DNA from 2 places in the Streptomyces sp. DSM 120436 genome. Region 1 is predicted to be linked to the other one. Evidence: predicted binding sites of a transcription regulator. Region 1 holds the regulator's gene; the other holds the start of a gene.
The links. Region 1 encodes HspR, which represses chaperone genes until heat shock. Its sites were predicted from a motif close to TTGAGNNNNNNNNNCTCAA; they were not measured.
Positions count from the first base shown of each region.

Region 1 (14,934 bases):
GCGGCGGCCGTGCTGCACGGCGGGTGGCTGCTGCTGTGCGCGCTGGTGAACGCCGCCGCGTTCGGCGCGCTCGCCCGCAGACCGGACCGGGCGCCCTCGGCGCGCCCGCGGCGGACACCGCTCGCGGCCGCCGTCGACAACTGGCCCGCGCGGATCTACGTCGCCGTGGTCGCGGTGGCCCTGGGCAGCTTCCTGTACGCCGTGCTGCTGTCGCCGGACCCCGGGTTCGCGGGCATCTGGCCCCTCATCGCGGCGGCACCGCTCAGCTTCCTCGCCGTGGAGGTGTCGGCACCCGCCGAGTCCCACTCGCTCCCCTGGCTGGGCACGCTGGTCTTCTCCGCCGGCGTGGTCCTGGCCGGGCTGGTCAACGCCGTGCTGATCGGGCACCTCGCCCGCAGGACCGGGGGCCCGCCGAGCCGCGGCTAGCCCCGTGCCCGGTCGTTCGCCAGCTTCCGCCGCTCCCAGCGGTTCGGGTGGCGGATGACCACGCCCGCCATGCCGCCGGAGCCGGTGAGGCGGATCAGGGGGGTGCCCGGGAGGCGGTCGGGGGTGGTGGTGTCCTTCAGGCCGCCGATGCCGGGGTCCAGGGCGCCGGTGTCGGCGGCCCAGCCGTCGGGGAGGACGATCGTGACGCCGGCCGCCTCGCCGTACGCCTCCACGGTGACCTCGGGGTGCCGGCACTCGGCGCGGCTGAAGTCGAGCTTCACCCCGCCCAGGCCGCCGCGCGCGATCACGTGCGCGGGGACGTCCCAGCGCCCGGGGCCGCGGGACGCTCCCTGGATGCCGCCCTTGACCTCCAGGCGCGGCAGGTCGACGGGCGCCGGGGGCTTCGGCAGGTCGGCGGTGAGCGCGTCCAGCTCCGCGTAGGTCTTCGCCGTGAGCGCCCGCTCCAGCCGCTCGTCCAGCTCGTCGAGGTCGATGCGTCCCTCGGCGGCCGCGTCGCGGAGCTGCTCCACCACCGCCTCCCGGTCGTCGTGGGAGGCGCGGAGACCGCCTCGGGGAACCTCGCGCGGGGTGGGGTCCGGGGTGGCGGACTGGGCTGTCATGGTCACCAGAATAGGCGGGCCCGGTGCAGCGGAAAGAGGGGCGTGGGAGAGGGGCATGAGAGAGCCCGGCCCCGTGGCCGGCCGTGTGGGCCGGTCTCCGGGCCGGGCTGGGCTCCCCGCGGCCGGGCACCTGGCCGGTGCCGCCGCTCGCGCCCGAGGGCGCTCACGCGTCGTCGTCGGGCTTCTCCGCGTCGTTGATCTCCTGCTCCAGGCCGAGCTGCTCGACGAGCCACTTGTCGAACTCGATGGCGGCCCGCACCCAGCTGACCGTCGAGGAGACGAAGTGCTCCAGGCTGACGCCCATGCCGATCAGCATCTGCGCCTCACCGATGAGACGGACCGTGCCGTCGTCATGGGTGTGGGTGTACACCTTGGGCCACAGCGTGCGCCGGTTCCAGTCGTCGACGGACTCGAGGAGCTGGGGCTTCTCGTCGATCTGGTGCGGCCGGTCGTAGAACGTCCGGACGGAGAAGATCTGCTGGTCGCCCTCGCCGCGGAACATGAAGTACGTGCGGAACTGCTCCCACGGCGCCGCGAGGTCACCCTCGTCGTCGACGACGTACTTCAGCTCCATCTGGTCGAGGAGCTGCTTCACGAGGTCCTGATCCGGGACGACGGGGCCCGCCGGTCCTTGGGGCTGCGGCTCGGGCTGCTGGCCCCCGAAATTCGGAATCGAGGACGGGTCGATGGTCACCGTGTATTTCCCTTCGTACGGATCCCGCCATCCTCCCCCATGCGGGGAGGGGGGTGGCAAGCCCCGACGGGCCTGTCAGCCGAGGGCTGACTCGATCCGGTCAGGTGCGGGGTACCCGGAAAGGCTCCGGGCCCAACGTCCGCGGGGGACATCGGGCCCGGAAAGCGGAGCGCCGCTCGGGGTGTCGTGGCTCAGAGCGTCTTGCCCGTGGCGGGGCCGACGGTCAGCCCGTCCTCGGCGCGGTCCACCCGGACCGTGTCGCCGTCCTTGATCTCGCCGGACAGGATCTCCTTGGCGAGCCGGTCGCCGATCGCGGTCTGCACCAGGCGGCGCAGCGGCCGCGCGCCGTACGCCGGGTCCAGGCCCTCCTCGGCCAGCCAGGCCAGCGCCTCGGGCGTGACGTCCAGGGCGAGCCGGCGTTCGGCGAGCCGCCGGCCGAGCGCCTCGATCTGGAGCCTGGCGATCCGCTCCAGCTCGGCCCTGGTGAGCGCGGAGAACACCACCAGGTCGTCCAGACGGTTGAGGAACTCCGGCTTGAACGACGCACGGACCACCTCCAGGACCTGCTCCCGCTTCTCCGTCTCGCTGCTGAGCGGGTCGACCAGGTACTGGCTGCCCAGGTTGGACGTCAGCACCAGGATGGTGTTGCGGAAGTCCACCGTGCGGCCCTGGCCGTCGGTGAGCCGGCCGTCGTCCAGCACCTGGAGCAGGATGTCGAAGACCTCCGGGTGGGCCTTCTCCACCTCGTCGAGCAGCACCACGCTGTACGGCCGGCGCCGCACCGCCTCGGTGAGCTGACCGCCCTCCTCGTAGCCGACGTAGCCGGGGGGCGCGCCGACCAGCCGGGCCACCGAGTGCTTCTCGCTGTACTCCGACATGTCGATGCGGACCATCGCCCGCTCGTCGTCGAAGAGGAAGTCCGCCAGCGCCTTGGCCAGCTCGGTCTTGCCGACGCCCGTCGGGCCGAGGAACAGGAAGGAGCCGGTGGGCCGGTCCGGGTCGGAGACCCCGGCCCGCGAGCGCCGCACCGCGTCGGAGACGGCGCGCACGGCCTCGGTCTGCCCGATCAGCCGCTTGCCGATCTCGTCCTCCATGCGCAGCAGCTTCTGCGTCTCGCCCTCCATCAGGCGGCCGGCCGGGATGCCGGTCCAGGAGGCGACGACGTCGGCGATGTCGTCGGCGCCGACCTCCTCCTTGACCATGGTGTCCCTGGCGACCTCCTCCTCGGCCTCGGAGGCGGCCTCCAGGTCGCGCTCCAGGGACGGGATCTCGCCGTAGAGCAGCTTGGAGGCGGTGTCGAAGTCGCCGTCGCGCTGGGCGCGTTCGGCCTGGCCGCGCAGCTCGTCGAGCTTCTCCTTCAGCTCGCCGACGCGGTTGAGGGACTGCTTCTCCTTCTCCCAGCGGGCGGTGAGGCCGCGCAGCTCCTCCTCCTTGTCGGCGAGGTCGCGGCGCAGCTTCTCCAGGCGCTCGCGGGAGGCGGCGTCGGTCTCCTTGCCGATGGCCAGCTCCTCCATCCGCAGCCGGTCCACGGCGCGCTGCAGCTCGTCGATCTCGACGGGCGAGGAGTCGATCTCCATGCGGAGCCGGGAGGCGGCCTCGTCGACCAGGTCGATGGCCTTGTCGGGCAGGAAGCGGGAGGTGATGTACCGGTCGGAGAGGGTCGCGGCGGCGACCAGGGCGCTGTCGGCGATCTGCACCTTGTGGTGCGCCTCGTAGCGGCCCTTGAGTCCGCGCAGGATCGCGATGGAGTCCTCGACGGACGGCTCGGCGACCAGCACCTGCTGGAAGCGCCGCTCCAGCGCCGGGTCCTTCTCGATCCGCTCGCGGTACTCGTCCAGCGTGGTGGCGCCGACCATGCGCAGTTCGCCGCGCGCGAGCATCGGCTTCAGCATGTTGCCGGCGTCCATGGCGGAGTCGCCGCCGGCGCCCGCGCCCACCACGGTGTGCAGCTCGTCGATGAAGGTGACGACCTGCCCGTCGGAGTCCTTGATCTCGGCGAGGACGGTCTTCAGCCGCTCCTCGAACTCGCCGCGGTACTTGGCGCCCGCGACCATGGCGCCCAGGTCGAGCGCGACCAGCCGCTTGTTCTTCAGCGACTCGGGCACGTCGCCCTTGACGATCCGCTGGGCGAGCCCCTCGACGACGGCGGTCTTGCCGACGCCCGGCTCACCGATCAGCACGGGGTTGTTCTTGGTGCGGCGGCTCAGCACCTGCACCACCCGCCGGATCTCCTGGTCCCGTCCGATGACGGGGTCCAGCCTGCCCTCGCGGGCGGCGGCGGTCAGGTCGGTGCCGAACTTCTCGAGGGCCTTGTACTGGCCCTCCGGGTCGGGGGTGGTCACCCGGCGTGCTCCCCTCGCCTTCTGGAAGGCCTCCTGCAGCTTGTCCGCGGTGGCGCCCTGCCGGGACAGTACCTCCCCGGCGGCCCCGCCCTTCGCGGCGATGCCGATCAGCAGGTGTTCGGTGGACAGGTACTCGTCGCCGAGGTCCCGGGCGCGGGACTGGGCGTCCGCGACGACGGCGAGCAGCTCACGGTTGGGTTGAGGCGGCGCCACGGTGGATCCGGTGACGCTCGGCAGCCCGGCGAGGACGCGCTCGGCCCCGGCGCGTACGGCGGCCTGGTCGGCGTCGGCCGCGGCGAGCAGGTCCGTGATGTTCTCGTTCTCCTGCCCGGCGAGCAGCGCGAGCAGCAGGTGCGCGGGGGTGAGGTCGGGGTGTCCCTCGGTCACGGCCCGGTTGCCGGCGGCGGCCAGTGCGTCCCGGCTCCGGTTGGTCAGCTCGGCGTCCACGTGTCCGTTCTCCTCCTTGATGCCCTTCGATGGCCCTCGGCGTGTGCGTGGCTGACTCCGCCAACGTCCACAAACTTGAGTCTATTCCACTCAAGGTGGTGTCCGCGAGGACCTCAGGGCTAAGTTCCGGGGTCATGACCCTCACGTATTCGGTGGATCCGGGCGATCCGGGCGCTTCGTACCTCAGCTTCTGGCGCGAGCGGCACCTCTGCACGCTGACCACGCTCCGTCCGGACGGCACACCGCACCTGGTACCCGTCGGCGTCACGTACGACCCGGAGCAGTCGCTCGCCCGGGTGATCACCAACCGGACCAGCGCGAAGGTCCGCCACATCCGGGCGGCCGGGGACGAGGGCGCGCCCGTCGCGGTCTGCCAGGTCGACGGCGGACGGTGGGCGACGCTGGAGGGACGGGCACGGGTCCGCACGGAACCGGAGCGCGTCGAGGACGCGGTGCGGCGGTACGCGGAGCGCTACGGGCGGACGCCCGGCCCCAACCCGGACCGGGTGGTCATCGAGATCGCGCTCACGCGCGCGATGGGGCGCGACTGAGGGAAGCGGTGGGACGTACCGGGGGGCGATGCCTTCCGGCCATCGACCGATCCGGCCGATACCCGGAAATGTCCCCGGAAAACTGCAGCGGCGTCACCGTGTTCAGGTCACGGTGACGCCGCTGCGGGGGGAAGCACCTGCGCGATCTGTTACGACGGGGGAATCGCGTCAGGCACTGCGGGGGGTGGCCGAGATGGTCCGGGGGACCGGGGAGTCGGACTCCACCTGCCGGTGGTCCCGCTGGTCCAGGTTCACGAAGATCATGCCGTACCGGACGGCACACCGGACGGGTTTCGGCGCCCCCCTGGGCCGGCGCAGGCACCGGTACGCCCGCACGTCCCCGTCCTCGTCGCGGGTGACGACCACGGGCTCACCGAAGACGGTCACCATCAACGAGTCACCGCTGTGGGGGAGGGCGGTGACCAGGTCGATGAAGTGCCATCCGGACCGGTAGGCGGTCGCCATCTCCCGCCGGAAGGAGCGGTCGTCTGGTGGGGTGGTCACGTCAGCTCCAGACGGTGTCCGCCGGGAGGAACACCGCGTCCCCGCCGCCACCCGCGCCCACGGCGCCACTCGACCAGACGGTGTCGTCCTCCGCGTTGTCCTGCGCACCAGAGAGGCCACTCAGCGCACCGAAGGCCACAACGGCGGACAAGGCGGCGACAAGCACCGAGCGAAGCATTCTCTTACGCATAGTCGGCTTCGTCCTCACTCGAAGGTCCCCTTTTCCCCCGTCAAGTAAGACGATGGCTCATTCGGGCACGTCATGGCCACACGATCGGTGCATCATGTTCCTGCATGTTCAGGAGCCTGGGGGGTGGAGATTTGACAACGAATCGGACCAAAACCGTGCATCCCCATCCCATGACGGAGCTGTGCGCGGAAGGAAGCCGTCTGTACGCGAACGCACTGCGCACGGGACGTATCGCCCGGGCGGAGGCCGAAGCCGCACCCTGTCTGGCCGACTTCTCCCTGCTCCACCCCGATCCCGACGACCCGGACTGGCTGCGCCCCGTACCGCCCTCCGTGGTGCTGGCCCAGCGGCTGGACCCGATCGAGCGCGAGATCACCGAACGCAGGCGCCTGAGCATGGAACTGGCGGAGGCGTTCGAGCCGTTCATGGGTCTCGGCGCCCCCCTGACGGAACCGGTCCACTCCATCACGGTGCTCGAGGGACTCGACCGCATCAACGAGGCGCTCGACCTGGCGACCTCCCAGTGCCGGAACGAAGTGCTCACCGTCCAGCCGAAGAACCGGCACCCCGAGCAGCGCCTGATCGAGGCGCTGGAGCGCGACCGGCCCCTGATCGAACGCGGGGTGCGGATCAGGACGCTCTACCAGCACACCGCGCGGTACAACCCCGAGCGCATCGCCTGGACCGAGCAGTTCGCCGACGGCAAGGTGGAGTACCGCACCATCGACGAACTGGTCGAGCGCCTCATCATCTGCGACGACGCGGTCGCCTTCATCCCCGTCCGGGACGACCGGCAGGTCGCGCTCGAACTGCGCCACCCCGGCCTGGTCCGCTACCTCATCAAGGTCTTCGAGTTCATGTGGGGCCGGGCGGTCCCCCTCACCGCCGGCACCCCGTACGAGACCGCCGCGGACGGTCTCACCGACATCCAGCACTCGATAGCCAAACTGCTCGTCGAGGGACACGTCGACGAGGCCATCGCGCGCCGCCTCGGCATGAACGTCCGCACCTGCCGGGCGCACATAGCGAAGCTGGCCACCGCGCTCGGCAGCGGCAGCCGCGCCCAACTGGGGTACCTCATCGCACAGTCCGGCATTCTCGAGCAGGATCACTGATCCGGGGGGGGCGACCAGGCATGAGCGGCGACGCGCCACACGAGGGGACGGACGCGCTGCGGGCGGAGGCGCTGGACCTGTACGCCCGCGCCCTGGACCAGGGCCGGCTGCCCGCCTCGGCGGACGCGGAGACCCCGCTCCTGCTCCGCCTCGGCCTGCTGCGGCCCGCCGGGGACGACCCCGGCCGGCTGGAGCCGGTCGCACCGCATCTCGCCCTGCACCGGCTGCTGCGCGCCTCCGAGGACCGCGTCGCCGAGGAGCGACGGCGCCAGGAACAGCTCGCGCAGGCCCTGGCGCCGCTGCTGCGCGCCGCCGGACCGCCGGAGCAGGAACCCCCCCTCGTCACCCGGCACAGCGGCACGGAGCGCATCGGGCGGGTCATCGACGACGCGATGGCCGAGGCCTCGGAACTCCTCGCCGTCCAGCCGTACCGCACGTACGTCCGGTCCGACCCGGCCGTCCACGAGCCCGCCATCCGGCGCGACCAGGCCCTGCTGAACCGCGGCGGCCGCATCCGCGCCCTGTACCAGCACACCCTGCGCCACGCGCCCACCCTGGCCGCCCGCTACGAACGCCTCACCGGCGACGTCGAGGCCCGCTCCCTGGACGAGATCACCGACCGCCTCGTGATCGTCGACCGCGCGGTCGCCTTCATCCCGGCCGGTCCCGAACGCGCGACGGCCCTGGAGGTCCGGCACCCGGCGATCGTGACGTTCCTGGTCACCACCTTCGACCGGCTGTGGCGCCTCGGCTCCCCCATGTACCCGCGGGCGGACCGGCAGCCCACCCTCAACGGCGTCACCCCGCGCCAGCGCGCCATCGCCGCGCTGCTCGTCGAGGGGCACACCGACGCCGTCGTCGCGGACCGGCTCGGCATGAACATCCGCACCGCGCGGGAGCACATCGCCAAGCTCGCCGCGGTGCTGGGCAGCGGCAGCCGCGCCCAACTCGGCTACCTCATCGCGCGGTCGGGGATCCTCGACCGGGAGGAGTGACCACCGGCGGGCGCGCGCCGTCCAGCCCCGCCTGGGCGATCCGCACGCCCAACTGCGTGCGGCTCGCCGCCCCCAGCGTCTCGGAGAGGCGGGCGATGTGCGCCCGGCAGGTGCGCACGCTGATGCCGAGGCGTTCCGCGATCACCGCGTCCTGGTGGCCCTCCGCGAGGAGGGCGGCGATGGACTGCTCGCGGTGCGAGATGCCCTCGATGCCGGTGTCCGGGAGCGGGGCGGTCAGCGGGATGGCGAGCCGCCACAGCCGCTCGAAGACCGTGCCCAGGTACTCCACCAGCGCCGGATGGCGCAGCTCCAGCGCCATGGTGCGCTCGGCGTTGGCAGGGATGAAGGCGACCGTGCGGTCGAAGAGGATGAGCCGCTCGACGACCTCGTCCAGCGTGCGCGCCTCCACCGCGTCGCCCATCAGCTCCAGGTAGCTGAGCAACCCGTGCCCGTGGCGGGCGACATGGGTGTACAGGTCCCGCATGCGCACGCCCCGCCCGCGCAGCGCCATCGCCCGGTGCAGGCCCTCCGACAGCTCGGCCTCGCGCCGGATGCCGCCGGGCTGGACGGTGAGCACCTCGGTGGTGCACGCCTGCGTCGCCTCGTCCATCGCGGCCTGGATCCGGGCCAGTCCGTCCAGCACCCGGATCGCCGGGCCCTCGGACGACACCCCCGCGGCCGGCACCTGGCGGCCGAGACCGGCGTACCACTCGAAGGCGGCGACCGCCGAGCCGACGCGGCGCTGACTCGCCCTCACCTCGTCGTACATGCCGCGCAGCAGCCGGGTCATGACCTCCTGCGGGGAGGTCGGGACCAGCCAGTCCATGTCGTCCGGGTCGGGGTGCAGCAGGGCCAGCTCCAGCAGGCAGGGCACCCGCTCGGCCTCCCGGCGCGGCAGCCGTCCGCGCCGTACGGCCCGGGAGTACACGCGGTCCCCGGCCTCGCACAGTCGGTCAGCACCGTGCGGATGCTCCTCCGCCCCGTGCCCGGCCATCGCCCATACCACCCCCGGTTCAGCGTCTTTCCGCAGCGCAACTATGCGCGGCCGGAACCTGCCGTGCAACACGGGACGGGCCACCGCGCCGACCCGGGGGGCCGGCCGGTGGCCGGATTCGTGCGGCTGTTACTTGAGGCCGATCTCCGCGCACGCGGCCTTGTACTCCCCGGTGCAGATGTCCGACACCTCGTAGAACCCGTCGGCGATCACGGTGTCCTCGATGTTGTCCTTCGTCAGCGCGACCACCGGCACCAGCTGCGCCGGGATGTCCTGCTGGGTGGGGCTGTCGACGCGGTCGCGGGTGAGCGCGTCGAACTGGATGTCCCGGCCCTGGACCCGCGCCACGGCCATCTCCGCGGCGCTCTCGGCCTCCTCCGGGTAGGACTTGTACACGCTCATGTACTGCTCGCCGGTCACGATCCGCTGCACCGCGGCGATCTCCGCGTCCTGGCCGGTGATGGGCGGCAGATCGGTCGCGCCGGCGGCGCGCAGCGCCTTGACGATGCCGCCCGCCATGCCGTCGTTGGCGGAGTAGACGCCCTCGATGTTCTCCAGGCCGATCTCGCTGATCGCCTCGGACATGTTCTTCTCGGCGTTCTCGGGGTCCCAGTCCTTGGTGTCGAAGGACTTGGCGATGGTGACCTTGCCCTTGAGCTCGGACAGCGCGCCCGCCTTGAACTGCTTGGCGTTGGGGTCGGTGGACGAGCCGTTCATCATCACGATCTTGTCGGTGATGCTCAGGTCGCCGCCGAGCGCCTCCAGCAGGGTGCGCCCCTGCACCTCGCCGACCAGCGAGTTGTCGAAGGAGATGTACGCGTCGATCGGGCCCTCGGCGAGCCGGTCGTAGGCGATGACCGGGATGCCCGCGTCCTTGGCCTTGCTGACGCTCTCCGCGATGGCGTGCGCGTCCACCGCGTCCAGCACGATGACGTCGACCTTCTTGTCGATCATGCCCTGCATCTGGGCGGCCTGCCTGTCGGCGTCCGCCTCGGCGTTGGCGTACTCGACCTTGCCCTTGTTGTCGGTGAGCGACTCCACCTTCTTCTTGAAGATGGGGTAGTCGAACTGCTCGTACCGCGTGTTGGCCTTCTCCGGGAGGAGCAGGCCCACCGTGATGTCGTCCCCCTTGGCGGGGCTCGCGTCGTCGCTGCCGCCCGCCGCGTCGAGGCCGCAGCCGGCGAGCGTGACGGACATGGAGACGGCGGCCACGGATATGGCGATACGACGCATGCGAGGGCTCACTTCAGGTGCGTTTTGGACGTGGGCACAGCTTTGCGGCCCATGTGACTGAAAAGCCAACGCTTCGACGCCCGTCCGCGTCAAGGGGCAACCACTTAACGAGATGGACACGACACAGCGCGCTGAACTCGTGAAAGTCCTGCGGAAACACCGCGAGGATCACCTGGGCACGCAGGCATACCATAGCCACAGGTGTGCTCAGGCAGGAGAGAAGGGGCCCGGGGGTCGCGTGGACTCCCGGGCCCCTCTCCGCGTCCGCGCGCGGTCAGTCCGACTGCTGCTGGCGCTTGGGACGCCAGACCACCAACGCGCTGGTCTGCTGCACCTCCTGGTAAGGCACCAGGTCACGGCGGTACGAGGCGTGCACGGCGGCCTCACGCTGACGCATCGCCGCCGCCGCGCCGTCGAGCGCGTCCTCCAGTTCGGCCACGCGGGCCTGGAGGGCGGCGACCTGGTTCTCCAGTTCGATGATGCGCTTGATTCCGGCCAGATTGATGCCCTCGTCCTGCGACAACTGCTGCACCTGACGGAGCAGTTCGATGTCACGGGCCGAGTAGCGGCGGCCCCGGCCCGCCGTGCGGTCCGGCGACACAAGCCCCAGCCGGTCGTACTGACGCAACGTCTGCGGGTGGAGGCCGGAGAGCTGGGCCGCCACCGAAATGACGTAGACCGGGGTGTCCTGGGTCAGTTCGTACGGATTGCGTCGACGGCCGTCCATCGCATCAAGCTCCCTTCGCGGCCTGGAACAGCTCCGCCCGCGGATCCTGGTCCGCGGTTGCCTCGCGATACGCCTCCAGGGCGTCACGAGCCTTCCCCGACAGGTCCCCCGGGACACTCACCTCGACGGTGACCAGCAGATCACCGCGGGTGCCGTCCTTGCGGACCGCCCCCTTGCCGCGGGCGCGCATCGTGCGCCCGTTGGGTGTGCCCGGAGGCAGCTTCAGCGTCACCGGCGGACCGCCCAGCGTCGGCACCCGGATCTCGCCGCCGAGGGCCGCCTCGGGATACGTGACCGGCACGGTGACCGTCAGGTTGTCGCCCTTGCGGCCGAACACCGGGTGGGCGCCGACGTGCACGACGACGTACAGGTCGCCCGCGGGTCCGCCGCGCTCGCCGGGCGCCCCCTTGCCGCGCAGCCGGATCCGCTGGCCGTCGCTGACCCCCGCGGGGATGCGCACCTGCATCGTCCGCGAGGACTTGGCCCGGCCGCTGCCCTTGCAGACCTCGCAGGGCTCCTCCGCGATCAGACCGCGGCCCTTGCAGTCCGGGCACGGGTCGGTCAGCGAGAAGCCGCCGCCGGAGCCCCGCGCCACCTGTCCGGTGCCGACGCAGGTCGGGCACACGCGCGGGGTGCCGTTCTTGTCGCCGGTGCCCGAACAGGCCTTGCAGGGCGACTGCGACGACATCCGCAGCGGAACGGTCGCGCCCTCGATCGCCTCGGTGAAGCTGAGCGTCACCTCGGACTCGATGTCCTGGCCCCGGCGCGGCTGGGTCCGCGAGGTCCCCGTGCCGCCCCGGTTGAACAGGCCCCCGAAGACGTCACCGAGGCCGCCGCCGAAGCCGCCCGCCTGGCCGCCGGCCTGACCTCCGAAGAGGTCGCCCAGGTCGAAGTTGAAGGAGCCGCCGCCCGCGCCCGGCCCCGGACGGAACCCGCCGTTGCCGAAGAGGGCGCGTGCCTCGTCGTACTCCTTGCGCTTCTTGGGGTCGCCGAGGACGTCGTTCGCCTCGGAGATCTCCTTGAACCGCTCCTCCGCCTTGGCGTTCCCCTTGTTGGCGTCCGGGTGGTACTCGCGGGCGAGCTTCCGGTACGCCTTCTTGATCTCGGCCTCGGTGGCGTCCTTGGGGACGCCGAGGACCTTGTAGTAGTCCTTCTCGATGAAGTCCTTGGTGCTCATCCCCGACGTCCCTCCTTCCCTGCGTCAGCTATAACGTCAGCCCTCCTCCGGGCCACCGTTCTCCTTGTTCTCCGCGTCGGCCCGGTCCTCGGCGCCCTCCTCGGCCGGCAGAGCCGTCTGCGCGCCGGGCTGCGGCTCGGCGACGGCCACCCGCGCGGGGCGGATGACGCGCTCGCCGATGCGGTACCCCGGCTGCAGGATCGCCACGCACGTCGTCTCGGTGACGTCCGGCGCGTAGGAGTGCATCAGGGCCTCGTGGATCGTCGGGTCGAAGGACTCGCCCTCCTTGCCGAACTGCTGGAGGCCCAGCTTCGCCACCGTGGTCTCCAGCGACTCGGCGACCGACTTGAAGCCGCCGACCAGCTCGCCGTGGTCCCGCGCCCGGCCGATGTCGTCGAGCACCGGGAGCAGTTCGGACAGGAGATTCGCCACGGCGGCCTCCTTGACCGCCGCCCGGTCACGCTCCACCCGCCGGCGGTAGTTCTGGAACTCGGCCTGGAGGCGCTGGAGGTCCGCGGTGCGCTCGTTCAGCGCGGTGCGGGCCTGGTCCAGCTGAGCCGCCAGGGCGACGTTCTGCTCCGTGTCCCCGGCCGGGGCCGCCTCTTCCTCAGCGGGAGCGGCGGCCTGCGGCTCGGCGTCCTCGGACGGTGCGCCGGAAGGGACATCGGGCTGCTGCTGCTCGTCGAAGCCCGGGGTCTCTTCCGTCACGCCGCACCGTCCTTACGGTCCTCGTCGACGATCTCCGCGTCGACGACGTCGTCGTCGGCCTTGGCCTCACCGGCGCCGGCGGACGCGCCGCCCGCGGCCTGCGCGCCCTGGGCGTCGGCGTACATGGCCTGGCCCAGCTTCTGCGAGACGGCCGCGACCTTCTCGGTGGCCGTGCGGATCCCGGCGGTGTCCTCGCCCTTGAGCTTCTCCTTCAGCTCGGCGACGGCGGCCTCGACCTCGGTCTTGATCTCGCCGGGCACCTTGTCCGCGTTGTCCGCGAGGAACTTCTCGGTCTGGTAGACGAGCTGCTCGCCCTGGTTGCGCGTCTCGGCGGCCTCGCGGCGGGCGTGGTCCTCCTCCGCGTACTTCTCGGCCTCCTGGCGCATCCGCTCGACCTCGTCCTTCGGGAGCGACGAACCGCCGGTGACGGTCATCTTCTGCTCCTTGCCGGTGCCGAGGTCCTTCGCCGTGACGTGCATGATGCCGTTGGCGTCGATGTCGAAGGAGACCTCGATCTGCGGGACGCCGCGCGGCGCCGGCGGCAGACCGGTCAGCTCGAACATGCCCAGCTTCTTGTTGTACGCCGCGATCTCGCGCTCGCCCTGGTAGACCTGGATCTGCACGGACGGCTGGTTGTCCTCGGCCGTGGTGAAGATCTCGGAGCGCTTGGTCGGGATCGTGGTGTTGCGCTCGATCAGCTTGGTCATGATGCCGCCCTTGGTCTCGATGCCGAGGGACAGCGGGGTGACGTCGAGCAGGAGGACGTCCTTGACCTCGCCCTTGAGGACACCGGCCTGGAGCGCGGCGCCGATGGAGACGACCTCGTCCGGGTTGACGCCCTTGTTGGCCTCCTTGCCGCCGGTCAGCTCCTTGACGAGCTCGGCGACGGCGGGCATCCGGGTCGAACCGCCGACCAGGACGACGTGGTCGATCTCGCTGACGGCGATGCCGGCGTCCTTGATGACGTTGTTGAACGGGGTCTTGCAGCGCTCGAGCAGGTCCGCGGTCAGCTGCTGGAACTGGGCGCGGGTCAGCTTCTCGTCGAGGTGCAGGGGGCCCTCGGCGGACGCGGTGATGTAGGGGAGGTTGATCGAGGTCTCGGTGGACGAGGACAGCTCGATCTTCGCCTTCTCGGCGGCCTCGCGCAGACGCTGCAGCGCCATCTTGTCCTTGGCCAGGTCCACGCCGTGACCGGCCTGGAACTGCTTGACCAGGTAGTCGACGACGCGCTGGTCCCAGTCGTCACCACCGAGGTTGTTGTCACCGTTGGTGGCCTTCACCTCGACGACACCGTCGCCGATCTCCAGGAGGGAGACGTCGAAGGTACCGCCACCGAGGTCGAAGACGAGGATGGTCTGGTCGTCCTTGTCGAGGCCGTACGCCAGGGCGGCGGCCGTCGGCTCGTTGACGATGCGCAGCACGTTCAGACCGGCGATCTCGCCGGCCTCCTTGGTCGCCTGGCGCTCGGCGTCGTTGAAGTACGCCGGGACGGTGATGACCGCGTCGGTCACCTTCTCGCCCAGGTACGCCTCGGCGTCCCGCTTCAGCTTCTGCAGCACGAAGGCGCTGATCTGCTGCGGGTTGAAGTCCTTGCCGTCCAGGTTGATCTTCCAGTCGGTGCCCATGTGGCGCTTGACCGACCGGATGGTCCTGTCGACGTTGGTCACGGCCTGGCGCTTGGCCACCTCGCCGACCAGCACCTCACCGTTCTTGGCGAAGGCGACGACGGAAGGCGTGGTCCTGGCGCCCTCGGCGTTGGTGATGACGGTGGGCTCGCCGCCCTCCAGAACGCTGACGACGGAGTTAGTCGTGCCCAGGTCGATGCCGACCGCACGTGCCATTTCGATTCCTCCAGCTGACTTGAGTGGATCAGACTCAAGCATGCATGACGCCCGCCGTCGGGTCAACAGAGCTGAGTCAGCCAGACTCAACTCTTATCCGCTCCTTACACGCAACCGCTCACTGACCTGCGACGACACACTGGCGACACGTTGACGCGGACGGAAAACAGGGGTGACGGAATGCCTCACCAGTACCAGGACGAGCACCGCGGCGACCGCCACGACCCACCCCACCGCCCCCGGGGACAGGGCGCCCGTGTGCACGCACACCCCGACCAGCGCCGCACCCACGGCCCCGGTGCCCAGCAGCACCGGCACCGCGCGGGGCGCGAGGCCCAGCCGCCGCAGCCGGTGCCCGAGGTGGTCCGGC
Region 1 covers NZ_JBSKBS010000001.1:1,510,886-1,525,819, reverse strand. Annotated here, with positions in the region: gene ACWH4W_RS07000 (SCO4225 family membrane protein) at 1-426, shown strand, start outside; gene ACWH4W_RS06995 (DUF1707 SHOCT-like domain-containing protein) at 423-1,046, opposite strand; gene ACWH4W_RS06990 (YbjN domain-containing protein) at 1,210-1,740, opposite strand; gene clpB (ATP-dependent chaperone ClpB) at 1,932-4,529, opposite strand; gene ACWH4W_RS06980 (pyridoxamine 5'-phosphate oxidase family protein) at 4,664-5,080, shown strand; gene ACWH4W_RS06975 (hypothetical protein) at 5,249-5,584, opposite strand; gene ACWH4W_RS06970 (helix-turn-helix transcriptional regulator) at 5,945-6,889, shown strand; gene ACWH4W_RS06965 (helix-turn-helix transcriptional regulator) at 6,910-7,884, shown strand; gene ACWH4W_RS06960 (helix-turn-helix transcriptional regulator) at 7,847-8,878, opposite strand; gene ACWH4W_RS06955 (sugar ABC transporter substrate-binding protein) at 9,008-10,111, opposite strand; gene ACWH4W_RS06950 (heat shock protein transcriptional repressor HspR) at 10,386-10,838, opposite strand; gene dnaJ (molecular chaperone DnaJ) at 10,843-12,015, opposite strand; gene grpE (nucleotide exchange factor GrpE) at 12,052-12,723, opposite strand; gene dnaK (molecular chaperone DnaK) at 12,720-14,564, opposite strand; gene ACWH4W_RS06930 (MraY family glycosyltransferase) at 14,658-14,934, opposite strand, start outside.

Region 2 (14,934 bases), 1.1 Mb from region 1:
CCCCTGGAGCACTACGTGCCGCCGGAGCTCCCCGAGGGGGCGACGGACGGGTCCGACGAGGGGTACGACGCCGCCTACGCGCCGGCCGCGGCGGAGACCTCGGCCAGGTAGGCGTCGCTCTTCTCCGGCTCGTAGAAGAAGTTCTCGAAGTCCGCCGGGTCGTCGAAGCCGTTGGCGAAGCGGTCGGCGACCGGCTGGAGCTCGCCTGCGGCGCCGATCAGGTTGAGGACGTGCTCCGGCGGCGGGGCCAGCATGGCGTTCGTCCACTTGGTGACGTGCCGGGCGGTGTCCCAGTAGCGGTCGAAGGTCCGCCGCATCCACGCCTCGTCGAAGGGCTTCTCGCCCTGCTCGAGGATGGAGGCGAGGTAGGAGGCGGCGCACTTGGAGGCGGAGTTGGCGCCCTGGCCGGTGATCGGGTCGTTGGCGACGACGACGTCGGCGACGCCCAGCACCAGGCCTCCGGAGGGCAGCCGGCCGACGGGGTGGCGGACGGTCGGGGCGTAGCGGCCGGCCAGGGTGGCGCCGGCGTCGGTCAGCTCGACCCTGGTGGCGCGGGCGTGCTCCCAGGGCAGGAACCTCTCCATCAGCTCCAGGGTCAGGGAGAGGTGCTCGGCCGGGTCCCTGACGTCCTTGAAGGCGTCGAGCGGGCCGCCGGGGACGCCCTCCCAGAACAGGATGTCGGCGCGGCCGGAGACGGTGTACGTCGGCATGACGAACATCTCGCCGACGCCGGGGACCAGGTTGCAGCGGACCGCCTCGGTGTCCGGGTGCTCCGGGCGCGGGCCGAGACCGTGCACGTAGGCGACGGCGAGGGCGCGCTGCGGCGTGCTGTACGGGGAGCGCCCGGGGTCGCGGGCGAACATCCGCACCAGCTCGCCCTTGCCGGCCGCGACGAGCACCAGGTCGTAGACGCGGGAGAGGTAGTCCAGGTCGCCGACGGCGGCGCCGTGGATGACGAGCTGTCCGCCGCGCTGGGCGAAGGTCTCCATCCAGCCGGCCATCTTCACCCGCTGGTCCACCGACTGCGCGAACCCGTCGAGGCGGCCCAGCCAGTCGACCGCCCGCCGCGCGGGGCCCGGGTCGAAGGAGCCGGGGGCGGCGACCGAGACGCCGAGGCCCTGGATCCTCGGGGCCCGCGACTCCCAGAAGTTCAGCCCGAGGTCGCGCTCGTGCCGCAGGGCGGTGTGGAACATGCACTGCGTCGACATGACCCGTCCGGTGCGGATCTCGTCCGCCGTCCGGTTGGACATGAGGGTGACCTCGTACCCGTGCGACTGGAGTCCCAGGGCGAGCTGGAGGCCGGACTGGCCGGCTCCGACGACGAGTATCTTCCGCATGCGGGGGACGCTCCTAAGAGGGCTGCTCGGGGGTTTCGTCGAGCGCGTGGCCCACGAGGGTCAAGAGGGTCTCGATGACCGGGATCCGGCGGCGCGCGTCCATGATCATGACAGGTATGTGCGCGGGGATCGCGAGGGCCTCCCGCACGTCCTCCGGGTCGAACCGCTCGCTGCCGTCGAAGTGGTTGACCGCCACGACGTACGGCAGCCCGCAGCTCTCGAAGTAGTCCAGCGCCGGCCAGCAGTCCTTCAGCCGGCGGGTGTCGGCCAGCACGACGGCGCCGATCGCGCCGCGCACCAGGTCGTCCCACATGAACCAGAACCGCTCCTGGCCGGGCGTGCCGAACAGGTACAGCACCAGGTCGTCGTCGAGCGTGATGCGCCCGAAGTCCAGGGCCACGGTGGTGGTCGCCTTGCCCGGCGTGGCGGTGAGGTCGTCGGTGCCCTCGCTCGCCTCGGTCATCAGCGCCTCGGTCCGCAGGGGCGTGATCTCGGAGGCGGTGCCGACGAGGGTGGTCTTGCCGACGCCGAAGCCGCCGGCCACGAGTATCTTCGTGGCGACCGGGGCCCGGGTGGGGTCCGTCTGCCAGGGCAGCAGGGGCTCGTCCTCCTCGGCGAGCGGGGCGACGCCCGGGGCGGCGTCAGAGACGGCGGAGTCCACTCAGCACCCTTTCCAGCAGCGCGCGGTCCGGGCGGCCCGTGCCGTGGCCGGTGCCCGTCCCGTAGACACGGATCTTTCCCTGGTCCGCGAGGTCGCTCAGCAGGACGCGGACCACGCCGAGCGGCATCTTCAGCAGCGCGGCGATCTCGGCCACCGTCCGCAGGCGGCGGCACAGTTCGACGATGGCGTGCGCCTCCGGCATGACCCGGGCGAGACCGCCGGAGGCGAGTTCCCTGCGCTCCTCGGCGGCCTCCAGCCCGGCGGCGCCGGCCGTGGCGCCGACGAACGTCTCCACCAGCAGCACGTGGCCGAAGCGGGTGCGGCCCCCGGTGAGCGAGTAGGGGCGCACCCGGGCGGGCCTGCGGTCACCGCCGCGTACCGGGAGGTGTTTCTTCGGGGGGCGGGTCATCGGGGGCTCCCGGCGGCCTCGTGCTCCCCGCCTCTCGCCGACTCGAGGTTCCTGCGGAGCTCGCCGCGCAGCTCGGGGGTCAGGACGTGGCCGGCGCGGCCCACGAAGAGGGCCATGTGGTACGCCACGACGCTCATGTCGCAGTCCGCCGAGCCGTGCACGCCGAGCAGCGAGCCGTCGCTGATCGACATCACGAAGAGGCTGCCCTCGTCCATGGCGACCATCGTGTGCTTGACGGACCCGTAGTCCATCAGCTTCGAGGCGCCGACGGTGAGGCTGCCGATGCCGGAGACGACGGTGGCCAGGTCGGCGGAGGAGCCGCGCGGGCCGGGCCGCCCCGCTCCCCGTTCGCCGGGTGCCGGTGCGGCGCCGTCCGGGCCGCTGCGGGCCCGGGCGAGCGTCTCGTCGGAGGACAGGAGCAGCAGGCCGTCGGAGGAGACCACCACGACGGACAGGATGCCGGGCACCTCCTCGACGAGGTTCGTCAGCAGCCAGTGCAGGTTGCGGGCCTCACTGCTCAGTCCGAAGGTACTGGGCGCGGTCAACTGCTTGCCTCCTCGACGGTGCCCCCCGTGGCTTCTTCGGTTGCGGCGTCCGTGCCGGACGGCGTCCGGTCCCCGCGGGACGGCTCGGCCGCCCGCTCCGCCTGCGCGTCCCGCCGTCCGGCGTCCGCGCCCCGGCGGAAGCCGCCGAGCCGCCGGCGCAGGGCCTCGGCGTCCACCGACCCCGACCGCGACCGCGGGGGGGCGACCGGCGCGGTGATCTTCGGCGTCCGCTTCGGCAGTCCCTTGGCGGTGACGGGTTCGTCCTCGGCGAGGCCGTCGGCGACCCGCGCGTGCTCGGGCCTGCCGGCGGCGTCACCGGTGACAGGGCGGCCGGGCAGCCCGGCGCGGGACCCCTCCGGGGCGGCGGCGGGTTCGGGGGCGGGGCCCCCGGGTGCCTGTGCCGCTTCGGGTGCGGACCCGCTGCCGTGCGGCCGCGGGCCGGGGACGGGTGCGGGCCCGGGTGCCTGTGCCGCCTCGGGTGCGGACCCGCTGCCGTGCGGCCGCGGGCCGGGGACGGGTGCGTGCCCGGCGCCCGGGCGTACGGCCTCGTCGGCGGGCGGGGCGGTCCCGGCGCCGTGGCCTCCGGCCGCCGTGGGGCGGTCGTCGGACGCCGCGCCCCCGGCCTCCGCCGGGGTACGGCCGTCCGACTGGGCCGGGAGGAACAACTCCATGGTGGTCTCGGCGAGGCGCTCGACGGGGGCCTGCGCCTCCGGCCCGGGGGCGGGGTCGCCCGCGCGGGCCCGGGGGACGTCGTGCGTCCGGGGCTCGTCGGCGGCGGCGTCCCGGTGCGGCTCCGGTGCGGTGTCCGGGAGCGGCACGTCGGAAGCCGTGACCGCGGCCTGGCGCGCCTCCGGCTCCGGGTCGGCGTCCGGGAGGGACGCACCGGCGCCGGGGGCAGCGGGGACATCCTGGCTCGGCTCCGACGCCGGGGCGGCCTCGCCGGGAGCGGGCTCGGCGCCGGCAGCCGAGGTGGCCGCGTGCGGCTCCGGGGCCTGGGGGGTGACGGGGGTGGCCTCGCTGCCGGGGAGCGGTTCCTCGCCGGCACCGGGGGCGGCCGCGTGCGCGGCGGGCGCGTCCGGGGCGCCCGGGGCTCCCGTGCGGGACCGCGTCTCCTCCGCGGCTCCCGGGGCGGCCTCGCCGGAAGTCGATTCCCCGACGACACCGGGGGCGGCCACCTGCACGGTGGGCGTGTCCGGGATACCCGGAGCCGCCGCGCGGGGCCTCGCCTCTTCCCCGGCGTCAGGGGCGGCCTCGCCGGGAGCCGACGCCGTGACGGCACCGGGGGCGGTCGCGTGCGCGGCGGGCGTGTCCGGGGCGCCCGGGGCTCCCGTGCGGGACCGCGTCTCCTCCGCGGCTCCCGGGGCGGCCTCGCCGGAAGTCGATTCCCCGACGGCACCGGGGGCGGCCACCTGCACGGTGGGCGTGTCCGGGATACCCGGAGCCGCCGCGCGGGGCCTCGCCTCTTCCCCGGCGTCAGGGGCGGCCTCGCCGGGAGCCGACGCCGTGACGGCACCGGGGGCGGTCGCGTGCGCGGCGGGCGTGTCCGGGGCGTCCGAGGCGGACTCGCCCTGAGTCCGTTCCCCGGCGGAGTCGGCAGCCGCGTGCGGGGCCGGGGGTTCCTGCTGGGTCACGGCGGCCGGGGCGGCCTCGTCCGGGCCGTGCGGCGTACCGGCGTCCGGCGTCGCCGGGGTGTCCGCGGCGGGCGGCGTCTGCGTCGCGGCCGAGGGCTCCGGGGTCTCCCCCGCCTCCTGCGCACCCCGCGCGGGCGGCGTCTTTGAGGCGGCCGAGCCGGACGTCCCGGCCGCCGCTCGGGCCTCCAGGGCCTTCTCCGCGAGGTCGACCAGCGGGTCACCCGAGGTGCCGCGGCCCCGCAGCTCGTTGGAGTTGGCCTCGGCGTCGGCGCCCGGCAGGGACACCGTGGGGGCGCCGCCGGGGACGGCCGTGGGCGTGGCGGGGGCCAGCAGGGGGTCCGGGAGGACGACCACCGCGGCGATCCCGCCCTGCTTCTGCTTGCGCAGCCGCACCCGCACCCCGTGCCGGTGGGCGAGCCGGGCCACGACGTACAGGCCGAGGCCGAGACCGTCGTCGGACTCCGCGTCGTACGCCGTCTCCGGGTCGAACTCGGACAGCCGGGTGTTGAGCCGCTCCAGCCGGTCCTCGGCCATGCCGATGCCCTCGTCCTGGACGGAGAGCATGACCTCGCCGTTCTCCAGCAGCCAGCCGGAGACCTCGACGGGCCGGTCGGGCGGGGAGAACGAGGTCGCGTTCTCCATGAGTTCGGCGAGCAGGTGGGACAGGTCGTCCGCGGCGAACCCGGCGATGTGCGCGTGCGGCGGCAGCGCGGCGATCCGTACCCGCTCGTACCGCTCGATCTCGCTCACCGCGGCCCGTACGACGTCGACCAGCGGGACCGGGCCCGCGGTCTGCCGGCCGTGCTCGGTGCCGGCGAGGACCAGCAGGTTCTCGCTGTGCCGGCGCATCACCGTGGCGAAGTGGTCGAGCTTGAACAGCGTGGCCAGGCGATCGGGGTCGTCCTCCCGCTGCTCCAGCCCCTCGATGACGCCGAGCTGCCGCTCGACCAGGCCGAGGGTGCGCAGGGCGAGGTTGACGAAGGTGCCGCCGATGCTGTGGCGCATCCGCTCCATGCGGGCGGTGGCCTCGGCGAGTTCGTTGCGCAGCTCCTCGCGGGCGTCGGCCATCTTCTGCCGCTGTCCGACGAGGTGCTTGCGGTCGGCCTCCAGCGTGGCGATCCGCTGGGCGAGTCCGGCGGCGTGCGCGTGCAGGGTGTTGACGGAGCGGACGACCTGCGCGAACTCGTCGTTGCGGCCGGTGAAGGTGACCGGCTCCTCGGCGGCCGGGTCCTCCGCCTCGGCGAGCCGGGCGGAGCCGCGGCGCAGCACCGACAGCGGCCGGGTGAGGGTGCGGGCCATCGCGGTGGCGACGCCGACCGCGAGCAGCATGAGGGCGCCGAGGACGGCGATCCGGATCTCCAGCTCGGTGACGTCCTCGTCGCGGAGCTGGGCGAGGTCCTTGGTGCGCTGGTCGAACAGCGCGGCCTCGACGCCCCGCATCATGTCGATCCGCGCGGTGAGCGCCGCCGCCAGCTTCTGGGTGCCGGTGTCGAGTTCGGAGTCGGAGAGGGTCGGCTTGTCGGTGAGCTTCCCGAGGTACTCCTCGGCGGTGTCCGCCTCGGGGCCGGTGACCGTGGAGTCGTAGGAGGCGCGGGCGGCCTCCGGGGCGGTGTCGCGGAAGCCGGCGAGGGCCGCGTCGGAGCGGACCCGTGCCTGGAGCGCGGCGGCGGTCAGTTCGTCGCGCCGTTCCTCGTCGGCCTCCGACGCGCTGTCGACGGTGACCGGCAGGCCGGTGACCGGGTCGGTCACGGTCTCGGTGGTGCTGGGCACGTTCAGCGCGGCGAGCAGCAGCCCGCGGGTGGCGGCGGCCTGCTGGACGGCCGTGTCCAGCTCGGCGAGCGCGTGGCCGCCGGAGCTCGCGCGGGGCGGGGTCCGGTCGGCGAGCCGGACGGCGAGCCGGTGCAGCTGGGTGATGACGGTGGAGTAGGCCTGGTGCGCCTCCAGCGCGCCGCTCTTGCCGGTGAGGGCGGCGCGGCGTACGGCGGCGACGGCGTCGAGCTCGTCGCGCAGGTCCTGGGAGGTGTCCTCGTCGGCGCGCAGTTCCTCGACCTGGCGGTCCACCCGGGCGCTGTGCTCCTTGGAGGGCGCCTCGGACTCGGGGCGGCCCGCCGCGATGTAGGGGACGACCTCGTCGCGCTCGTCGGCGAGGGAGTGGGCCAGGGTGAGCGCGTCCTCGGTCCGCTCGGCGAGGGTCACCAGTTCCTGGGCGTCGTGCAGCTGCCGGGAGGCCGCCAGCACGGAGGGCGCTCCCGCCCCGGCGATCGCCGCGGCCACCACGGCGACGGCGACGACGAGACGGTTGCGTACGTGGGTGGGGCGGCCCCTGCCGACGGTGGGCGTCTGCTGCGCGTCCCCCGCGAGGGCCGCCTGCTTGTCCTTGCGACGAGGCCGCGTCTTCTGCACCGGTGCTCGCATTCCTGCTCGTGTACCCGTGGGCCCGGGTGACGCTCCGTCAACGGGCGCGGGCGCGTTCCCCGAGCCGCTGGCCGCGCTCGGACAGCGAGGCGCCCCCCACGCTCCCCGACCCTCCCAGTGGCCGTGGACAGTGGATGCGCATCACCTGACCCGCCACTCGAAGGAGTGAACATCGGAGGCGAGTTGAGGAGCAAGTTCCGTTGTGCCCCACGGCGGGCTCCGGTGGCACGCCGGTTGGACGTCTGCGGCGGGCGGTGGCAATATTCGCCGCCACGCCTTCCCCGACCCCTGCATTCCCTCCCAAATCAGGCGCTTGACCTGCGCGCCCGCGGGAGAACGGGCGGTCGTCGCCGGGCCCCGGCGGCCGACGCGGGGAGCTCGTGCAGACTGGCCGGATGCGCACGGAACTCGTCTCGGAACCCGGTGATCCGGGGCGCCCCAACGAGGACTTCGCGAGCGTCGCGCTCCCGGCGTCCGGGCAGGGCGGCGCGCTCGTGGTCCTCGACGGTGTCACGCCGCCGTCGGACGGGGGCGGTTGTCTGCATTCGGTCCCCTGGTTCACCGCCCGGCTGGGCGGCGCGCTGACCGAACTGACCGTTTCCCTCCCGGATGTTCCGCCGGCCGGGCTGCTGTCCCGGGGCATCGCGCGCACGGCCGAGAGCCACGCCGCGATCTGTGACCTTTCTCACCCCCGGACGCCGCAGGCGACGGTGGTGCTGGCCCGCTGGTCACCCGACGCGGTGGACTGTCTCGTGCTGTCCGACTCGGTCCTGCTGGTGGAGTCGCCGGACGGCGCGGTCACGGCGGTCCGGGACGACCGGCTGGACCGGCTGCCCCGTTCGGCCCTGGCCAGCCACACCGTCGTGGACACCACCCTGCGCAACAAGGAGGGCGGCTTCTTCACCGCCGCGGCCGACCCGGCGGTGTCCTCACGCGCCGTCACCGTCTCCCTGCCCCGGGACCGGGTGCGCGCCCTGACGGCGCTGACGGACGGCGCGACCCGCTGGGTGGACCGCTTCGGCGAGGGCGACTGGGCGGACTGCGTGGCCCTGATCCGCCAGGAGGGCGCCCGGAGCCTGGTGAAGCGCGTCCGCGCCCTGGAACGGGGCCGTCCCCCGGGCGGCAAGACCCACGACGACGCGACGGTCGTCCACGTCGAGCTGCCGCCGAGCTGACGACGTCACCCGCACGGCCGACCGGTGAGGCCGCGCCACCCTTGACGCGCCGTGGCCACCGTCGTCCGGGCGGCGGACCCGTCGACGCGAGGCCTCCGCACCGCGGGGGTCCCGCACCGCGGGGGTCCCGCACCGCGGGGGTCCCGCACCGCGGGGGTCCCGCACCGCGGGGGTCCCGCACCGCGGGGGTCCCGCACCGCGGGGGTCCCGCACCGGGGAAGCCCTACCTCTCCATCCCCCGGTTGAGCCGGTGCAGCAGCCGGGCCAGCTCGGCGACCTCCTCCGGGTCCCAGTCGGCGAAGCGGCCGGCGTAGCGGGCGCGGCGGGCCTCGCGGACGCGGCTCACGCGGTGGCGGCCCTCCTCGGTGAGGGTGACGAGCCAGGCGCGGCCGTCTGCGGGATCGGGCTCGCGGCCCACCAGCCCGAGGTCCTCCAGGGCGCGCAGTTGACGCGACATCGTCGCCTTGCCGATGCCGATGTAGGCGGCGAGTTCGGTGGCCCGCTGCCGCCCGCACTCCTCCAGACGGACCAGCAGCCCGTACGCGGACGGCTCGAGGTCGGGGTGGACCTCGCGCGCCATCTCCCCCTGGTTGGCCCGGGCGCGTCGCAGCAGGACCGTCAACTCGCGTTCCAGCGCCAGGAGCGCGGGCTGTTCCGCACCGGACCCGGGTTCCGGCGAGGCGGCGTGCTCCCCGCCGCCGTTTCCGTCTTCGTGCACGTTGGCCCCTGCCTCGGTTTCCCGTTCTGAAAGTTTCCGTCGAGTGGCGGCGTCGTCGCAGCTCCACCAGTATTTCGCAGGCGTAGACCAGCGGCGGTGCGCGGTGCTCGCGCCCGCCGCCGCGGTCGGCGCCCCGCGGTTTCTCCCTCAGGCCCTTACGTGGCATGCCCACCGCATGCGAGGTGGGTCGCCTTCCGGGTTCGTCCCCTGACCGTTCGGAGATGCGTCATGCCTGTGCCCAGATCCCGACCACTCGTCCGCATGCGCGCGCTCGGCGTCGCCGGCGCCGTCCTGCTCGCGCTGCTCGCCCTTCCGCAGGGCGCCGCCGTCGCCGACGGCGCCGCCCCGACCGTCCCGCCGCGCGGCTCCGCCCACATGGGCATGGGCGTCCTCGCCCACGACGGCCGGGCCGGTCTGCCCACCGCCCGCTCCACCCAGACGGAGGGCGTGGACGTCTCCAGCCACCAGGGCGACGTCGCCTGGGCCACCCTGTGGGACAGCGGGGTGCGCTGGGCCTACGCCAAGGCCACGGAGGGCACGTACTACACCAACCCGTACCACCCGCAGCAGTACAACGGCTCCCACGACGTCGGCATGGTCCGCGGCGCCTACCACTTCGCGACGCCCGACACCGCGAGCGGCGCCGCACAGGCCGACTACTTCGTGGACCACGGCGGCGCCTGGTCCGCCGACGGGCGCACCCTGCCCGGCGTCCTGGACATCGAGTGGAACCCGTACGGGGACGCCTGCTACGGCAAGTCGACGAGCGAAATGGTGAGCTGGATCCGCGACTTCCTCGACCGCTACCGCGCCCGTACCGGCCGCGACGCCGTCCTCTACACCGCCACCAAGCTGGTGGAAGCAGTGCACCGGCAATCACGCCGGCTTCGCCGCCGGCACCCCGCTGTGGATCGCCCGGTACGCCTCCACCGTCGGCGAACTGCCCGCCGGCTGGAGCACGTACACGATGTGGCAGTACACCTCGACCGGCCCGGTCGTCGGCGACCACGACCGCTTCAACGGCACCCTCGACCGGGTGCGGGCCTTCGCCGCCGGCGACTGACCCGACGGCCCCGGCGCCGGTGCGACGCCTCGGGCACGGGACGGGCCCGGGCGCCCGGCACGGAAGCGGACCAACGGCCCCGGCGCCTCCGGCACGAGACGGCCCCGGGCACCCGGCACGGAAGCGGACCAACGGCCCCGGCGCCTCCGGCACGAGACGGCCCCGGACGCCCGGCACGGAAGCGGACCAACGGCCCCGGCGCCTCCGGCACGAGACGGCCCCGGGCACCCGGCACGGAAGCGGACCAACGGCCCCGGCGCCTCCGGCACGAGACGGCCCCGGGCGCCCGGCACGGAAGCGGACCAACGGCCCCGGCGCCTCCGGCACGAGACGGCCCCGGGCGCCCGGCGCAGAAGCGGACCGGGCCGGGGAAGGGCCCGGGCCTCCCTCACGGAACCCGGGCCCTCCTCATCCGGCAGCCCCGGTCACGCGGCCACCGGAACCTCCGGCGCCGCCTCGTCGGCGGCCGGGGACAGCGCCAGTTCCAGGACCTGGCGGACGTCGGTGACGGCGTGCACGTCCAGCTTCTCCAGCACCTCCGCCGGGACGTCGTCCAGGTCGGGCTCGTTGCGCTTGGGGATGATCACGGTGGTGACGCCGGCCCGGTGCGCGGCGAGCAGCTTCTGCTTCACCCCGCCGATCGGCAGCACCCGCCCGGTCAGCGACACCTCGCCGGTCATCGCCACGTCCGTGCGGACCAGCCGCCCGGAGAGCAGCGAGGCCAGGGCCGTGGTCATCGTGATGCCCGCGCTCGGGCCGTCCTTGGGCACGGCGCCCGCCGGGAAGTGGATGTGCACGCCCCGGTCCTTCAGGTCGCCCACCGGCAGTTCCAGCTCGGCGCCGTGGCTGCGCAGGAAGCTCAGCGCGATCTGCGCGGACTCCTTCATCACGTCGCCCAGCTGGCCGGTCAGGGTGAGTCCCGCCGCGCCCGTCTCCGGGTCGGCCAGGGACGCCTCGACGTAGAGGACGTCACCGCCGGCGCCGGTCACGGCGAGCCCGGTGGCGACACCGGGCACGGCGGTGCGCCGCTCGGCGGGCTCCTGGGCGGACTCCGGCACGTGGTGCGGCCGTCCGATCAGGTCCCGCAGGTCGCCCTCGGTCACGGTGAACGGCAGTTCCCGCTCGCCCAGTTCGTGCTGGGCCGCCACCTTGCGCAGCAGCCGCGCGATGTACCGCTCCAGGTTGCGCACGCCCGCCTCGCGCGTGTACTCGCCGGCCAGCTTGCGCAGCGCGCCCTCGTCGAGGGTGACCTCGTCGGTGTCCAGACCGGCGCGCTCCAGCTGGCGCGGGAGCAGGTGGTCGCGGGCGATGACGATCTTCTCGTCCTCGGTGTAGCCGTCGAGGCGGACCAGCTCCATGCGGTCGAGCAGGGCCTCCGGGATGGCCTCCAGGACGTTGGCGGTGGCGAGGAAGACCACGTCGGACAGGTCGAGCTCGACCTCCAGGTAGTGGTCCCGGAAGGTGTGGTTCTGCGCCGGGTCGAGGACCTCCAGCAGGGCCGCGGCCGGGTCGCCGCGGAAGTCGGAGCCGACCTTGTCGATCTCGTCGAGCAGGACGACCGGGTTCATCGACCCGGCCTCCTTGACGGCGCGCACGATCCGGCCGGGCAGGGCGCCGACGTAGGTGCGGCGGTGGCCGCGGATCTCCGCCTCGTCGCGGACGCCGCCGAGGGCGACCCGGACGAACGTGCGGCCCATGGCGTGGGCGACGGATTCGCCGAGGCTGGTCTTGCCGACGCCGGGCGGGCCCACCAGGGCCAGCACGGCGCCGCCGCGCCGCCCGCCGACGACGCCCAGGCCCCGGTCGCTGCGCCGCTTGCGCACCGCCAGGTACTCGGTGATGCGCTCCTTCACGTCCTGCAGGCCCGCGTGCTCGGCGTCCAGCACCTGTCGGGCGCCGCGGATGTCGTAGGAGTCCTCGGTGCGCTCGTTCCACGGCATCTCCAGCACCGTGTCGAGCCAGGTGCGGATCCAGGAGCCCTCCGGCGACTGGTCGGAGGCGCGCTCCAGCTTGTCGACCTCCTTGAGCGCGGCCTCGCGGACCTTCTCGGGGAGCTCGGCGGCCTCGACGCGGGCCCGGTAGTCGTCGGACTCCTCGCCCTCCTTCTCGCCGTTCAGCTCGCGCAGCTCCTTGCGGACCGCCTCGAGCTGGCGGCGGAGCAGGAACTCGCGCTGCTGCTTGTCGACGCCCTCCTGGACGTCCTTGGCGATGGTCTCGGCGACGTCCTGCTCGGCGAGGTGGTCGCGCAGCTGCTGGGTGGCGAGCTTCAGCCGGGCCACCGGGTCGGTGGTCTCCAGCAGGGCGACCTTCTGGTCGGTGGTGAGGAACGGCGAGTAGCCGGAGTTGTCGGCGAGGGCGGAGACGTCGTCGATGGCCTGGACCCGGTCCACGACCTGCCAGGCGCCGCGCTTGCGCAGCCAGGCGGTGGCGAGCGCCTTGTACTCCTTGACCAGTTCGGTCACGTGGCCGGGCAGCGGGTCGGGCACGCTCTCGTCGATGCGGACGCCCTCCACCCACAGCGCCGCGCCCGGCCCGGTGGTGCCGGCGCCGATGCGCACCCGCCCCCGGCCGCGGATCAGGGCGCCCGGGTCGCCGTCGGCCAGCCGGCCCACCTGCTCGACCGTGCCCAGCACGCCGGTCCCGGCGTAGGTCCCGTCGACGCGCGGCACCAGCAGCACCCGGGGCTTGCCCGGTTCGTCGCGGGCGGCGGCCTGGGCGGCCTCCACGGCCGCGCGCACCTCGGAGTCGCTCAGGTCCAGCGGAACCACCATCCCCGGCAGCACGACCTCGTCGTCGAGCGGCAGCACGGGCAGGGCGAGCGGTGTGGACTCAGCAGCCATGATCTCCCCTTCGGCAGTCAAGTTGAGCTATGTCGACTCAATGCAGGGGAGCCGCCGAATGTTCCCGGAGTGGCGTTCGCTCTGAGCGATCACCGGGCCGGGCGCCACGGCCCCGGACCGCCGGGACGGGGGACCTGCCAGGATGAACGCATGTCCACCCCGTACGACATTCCCGAAGCTCCAGAAGTCCTGGACCGCCGCGAGGGCCCGTACGGCGAGGTCGCGCTGCGCAGGCACGGCGGTCTGCTGCAGATCATCGCCAACGGCTGCTTCCTGATGGACACCTCCGACGGACGCTCCGAGCGGCTGCTGGTGGACGCCGCCCTGGCCGCCCTGGACCCGGAGGCGGCGGATCCACGGGTGCTGATCGGCGGGCTGGGCGTCGGCTTCTCCCTGGCGCACGCGGCCGGGCAGCCGCGCTGGGGGCGGATCACGGTGGTGGAGCGGGAGCTCGCGATCATCGAGTGGCACCGCACGGGCCCGCTGGCCGAACTCTCCGGCGAGGCGCTCGCCGATCCCCGGACGGAGGTCGTCGAGCAGGACCTGGCGACCTACGTCAAGGAGACGTCCGTCACCTTCGACGCGTTGTGCCTCGACGTCGACAACGGGCCCGACTGGACCGTGGACGAGGGCAACGAGGGGCTGTACACGCCGGACGGACTCGCGGCGTGCGCAAGGGTGTTGAAGCCGCGCGGGGTCCTCGCGGTATGGTCCGCCAAGCCCTCTCCGGAATTCGAGGGAACCTTGCGGAATGCCGGGTTCCGGCAGGTGCGTACCGAAGAGATCCCCGTTGCCCGGGGCGTTCCGGACGTCGTGCACATCGGCGTCCGCCCTGGATAGCAAACCCGTGGCGCGTCCCCGTACGCTGCTGCCCTGGCGCAGATCATCCAAGCGTCGGTCGCAGTGATGCGCAGACGACGGATCACCCCACGGATTCCGGAAAAAGCACACTTCAGGGGCGGGCGATGGAGCAGACACACACCTCCCACAACGGCACGGCGGCGACCACCCCCGGCGCGCAGCGCAGGGTCCTGGTGGTCGAGGACGACGCGACGATCGTGGACGCCATCGCGACCCGCCTGCGCGCCGAGGGATTCCTCGTGCAAACGGCGGGCGACGGCCCCTCCGCGGTCGACACGGCCGAGGCCTGGCAGCCCGACCTGCTGATCCTCGACATCATGCTGCCGGGCTTCGACGGCCTGGAGGTCTGCCGGCGCGTGCAGGCCCAGCGGCCGGTGCCGGTGCTGATGCTCACCGCGCGCGACGACGAGACCGACATGCTGGTGGGCCTCGGCGTCGGCGCCGACGACTACATGACGAAACCGTTCTCCATGCGCGAGCTCGCCGCCCGCGTGCACGTGCTGCTGCGCCGCGTGGAGCGCGCCGCCCTCGCGGCCACCACCCCGCGCAGCGGCATCCTGCGCCTGGGCGAGCTGGAGATCGACCACGCCCAGCGCCGGGTGCGGGTGCGCAGCGAGGACGTCCACCTGACGCCCACCGAGTTCGACCTGCTGGTGTGCCTGGCCAACACTCCGCGCGCGGTCCTCTCCCGCGAGCAGCTGCTCGCCGAGGTCTGGGACTGGGCGGACGCCTCCGGCACCCGGACCGTGGACAGCCACATCAAGGCGCTGCGCCGGAAGATCGGCGCCGAGCGCATCCGCACCGTGCACGGCGTGGGCTACGCCCTGGAGACGCCGACGCCATGAGCGGGGGTCCGGCGCGGCGCGGACAGGGGAAGAAGGATCCGTGGGGCGGTGTGCGCCCGTTCTCGATCAAGACCAAGCTGGGCGCGCTGGTCGTCGTCTCGGTCCTGATCACCACCGGGCTGTCGGTGATCGCCGTGCACACCAAGACGGAGCTGCGCTTCATCACCGTCTTCTCGATGATCGCCACGTTGCTGATCACCCAGTTCGTGGCGCACTCCCTCACCGCTCCGCTGGACGACATGAACGCCGTCGCGCGGTCCATCTCGCACGGCGACTACACCCGCCGGGTGCGCGAGAGCCGCCGGGACGAGCTGGGCGACCTGGCGCAGACGATCAACGTCATGGCCGACGAGCTGGAGGCGCAGGACCGCCAGCGCAAGGAGCTGGTGGCCAACGTCTCGCACGAGCTGCGCACGCCCATCGCGGGACTGCGC
Region 2 covers NZ_JBSKBS010000001.1:2,581,632-2,596,565, reverse strand. Annotated here, with positions in the region: gene ACWH4W_RS12035 (C40 family peptidase) at 1-111, shown strand, start outside; gene ACWH4W_RS12030 (styrene monooxygenase/indole monooxygenase family protein) at 75-1,337, opposite strand; gene ACWH4W_RS12025 (GTP-binding protein) at 1,351-1,998, opposite strand; gene ACWH4W_RS12020 (DUF742 domain-containing protein) at 1,979-2,407, opposite strand; gene ACWH4W_RS12015 (roadblock/LC7 domain-containing protein) at 2,404-2,952, opposite strand; gene ACWH4W_RS12010 (sensor histidine kinase) at 2,949-6,986, opposite strand; gene ACWH4W_RS12005 (hypothetical protein) at 7,394-8,173, shown strand; gene ACWH4W_RS12000 (MarR family winged helix-turn-helix transcriptional regulator) at 8,397-8,891, opposite strand; partial or broken gene ACWH4W_RS11995 (lysozyme) at 9,120-9,954, shown strand; gene lon (endopeptidase La) at 10,380-12,794, opposite strand; gene ACWH4W_RS11985 (spermine/spermidine synthase domain-containing protein) at 12,945-13,634, shown strand; gene ACWH4W_RS11980 (response regulator transcription factor) at 13,760-14,500, shown strand; gene ACWH4W_RS11975 (sensor histidine kinase) at 14,497-14,934, shown strand, end outside.
Region 2: the regulator HspR is predicted to act here: its motif matches at 12,817-12,835, upstream of lon (endopeptidase La).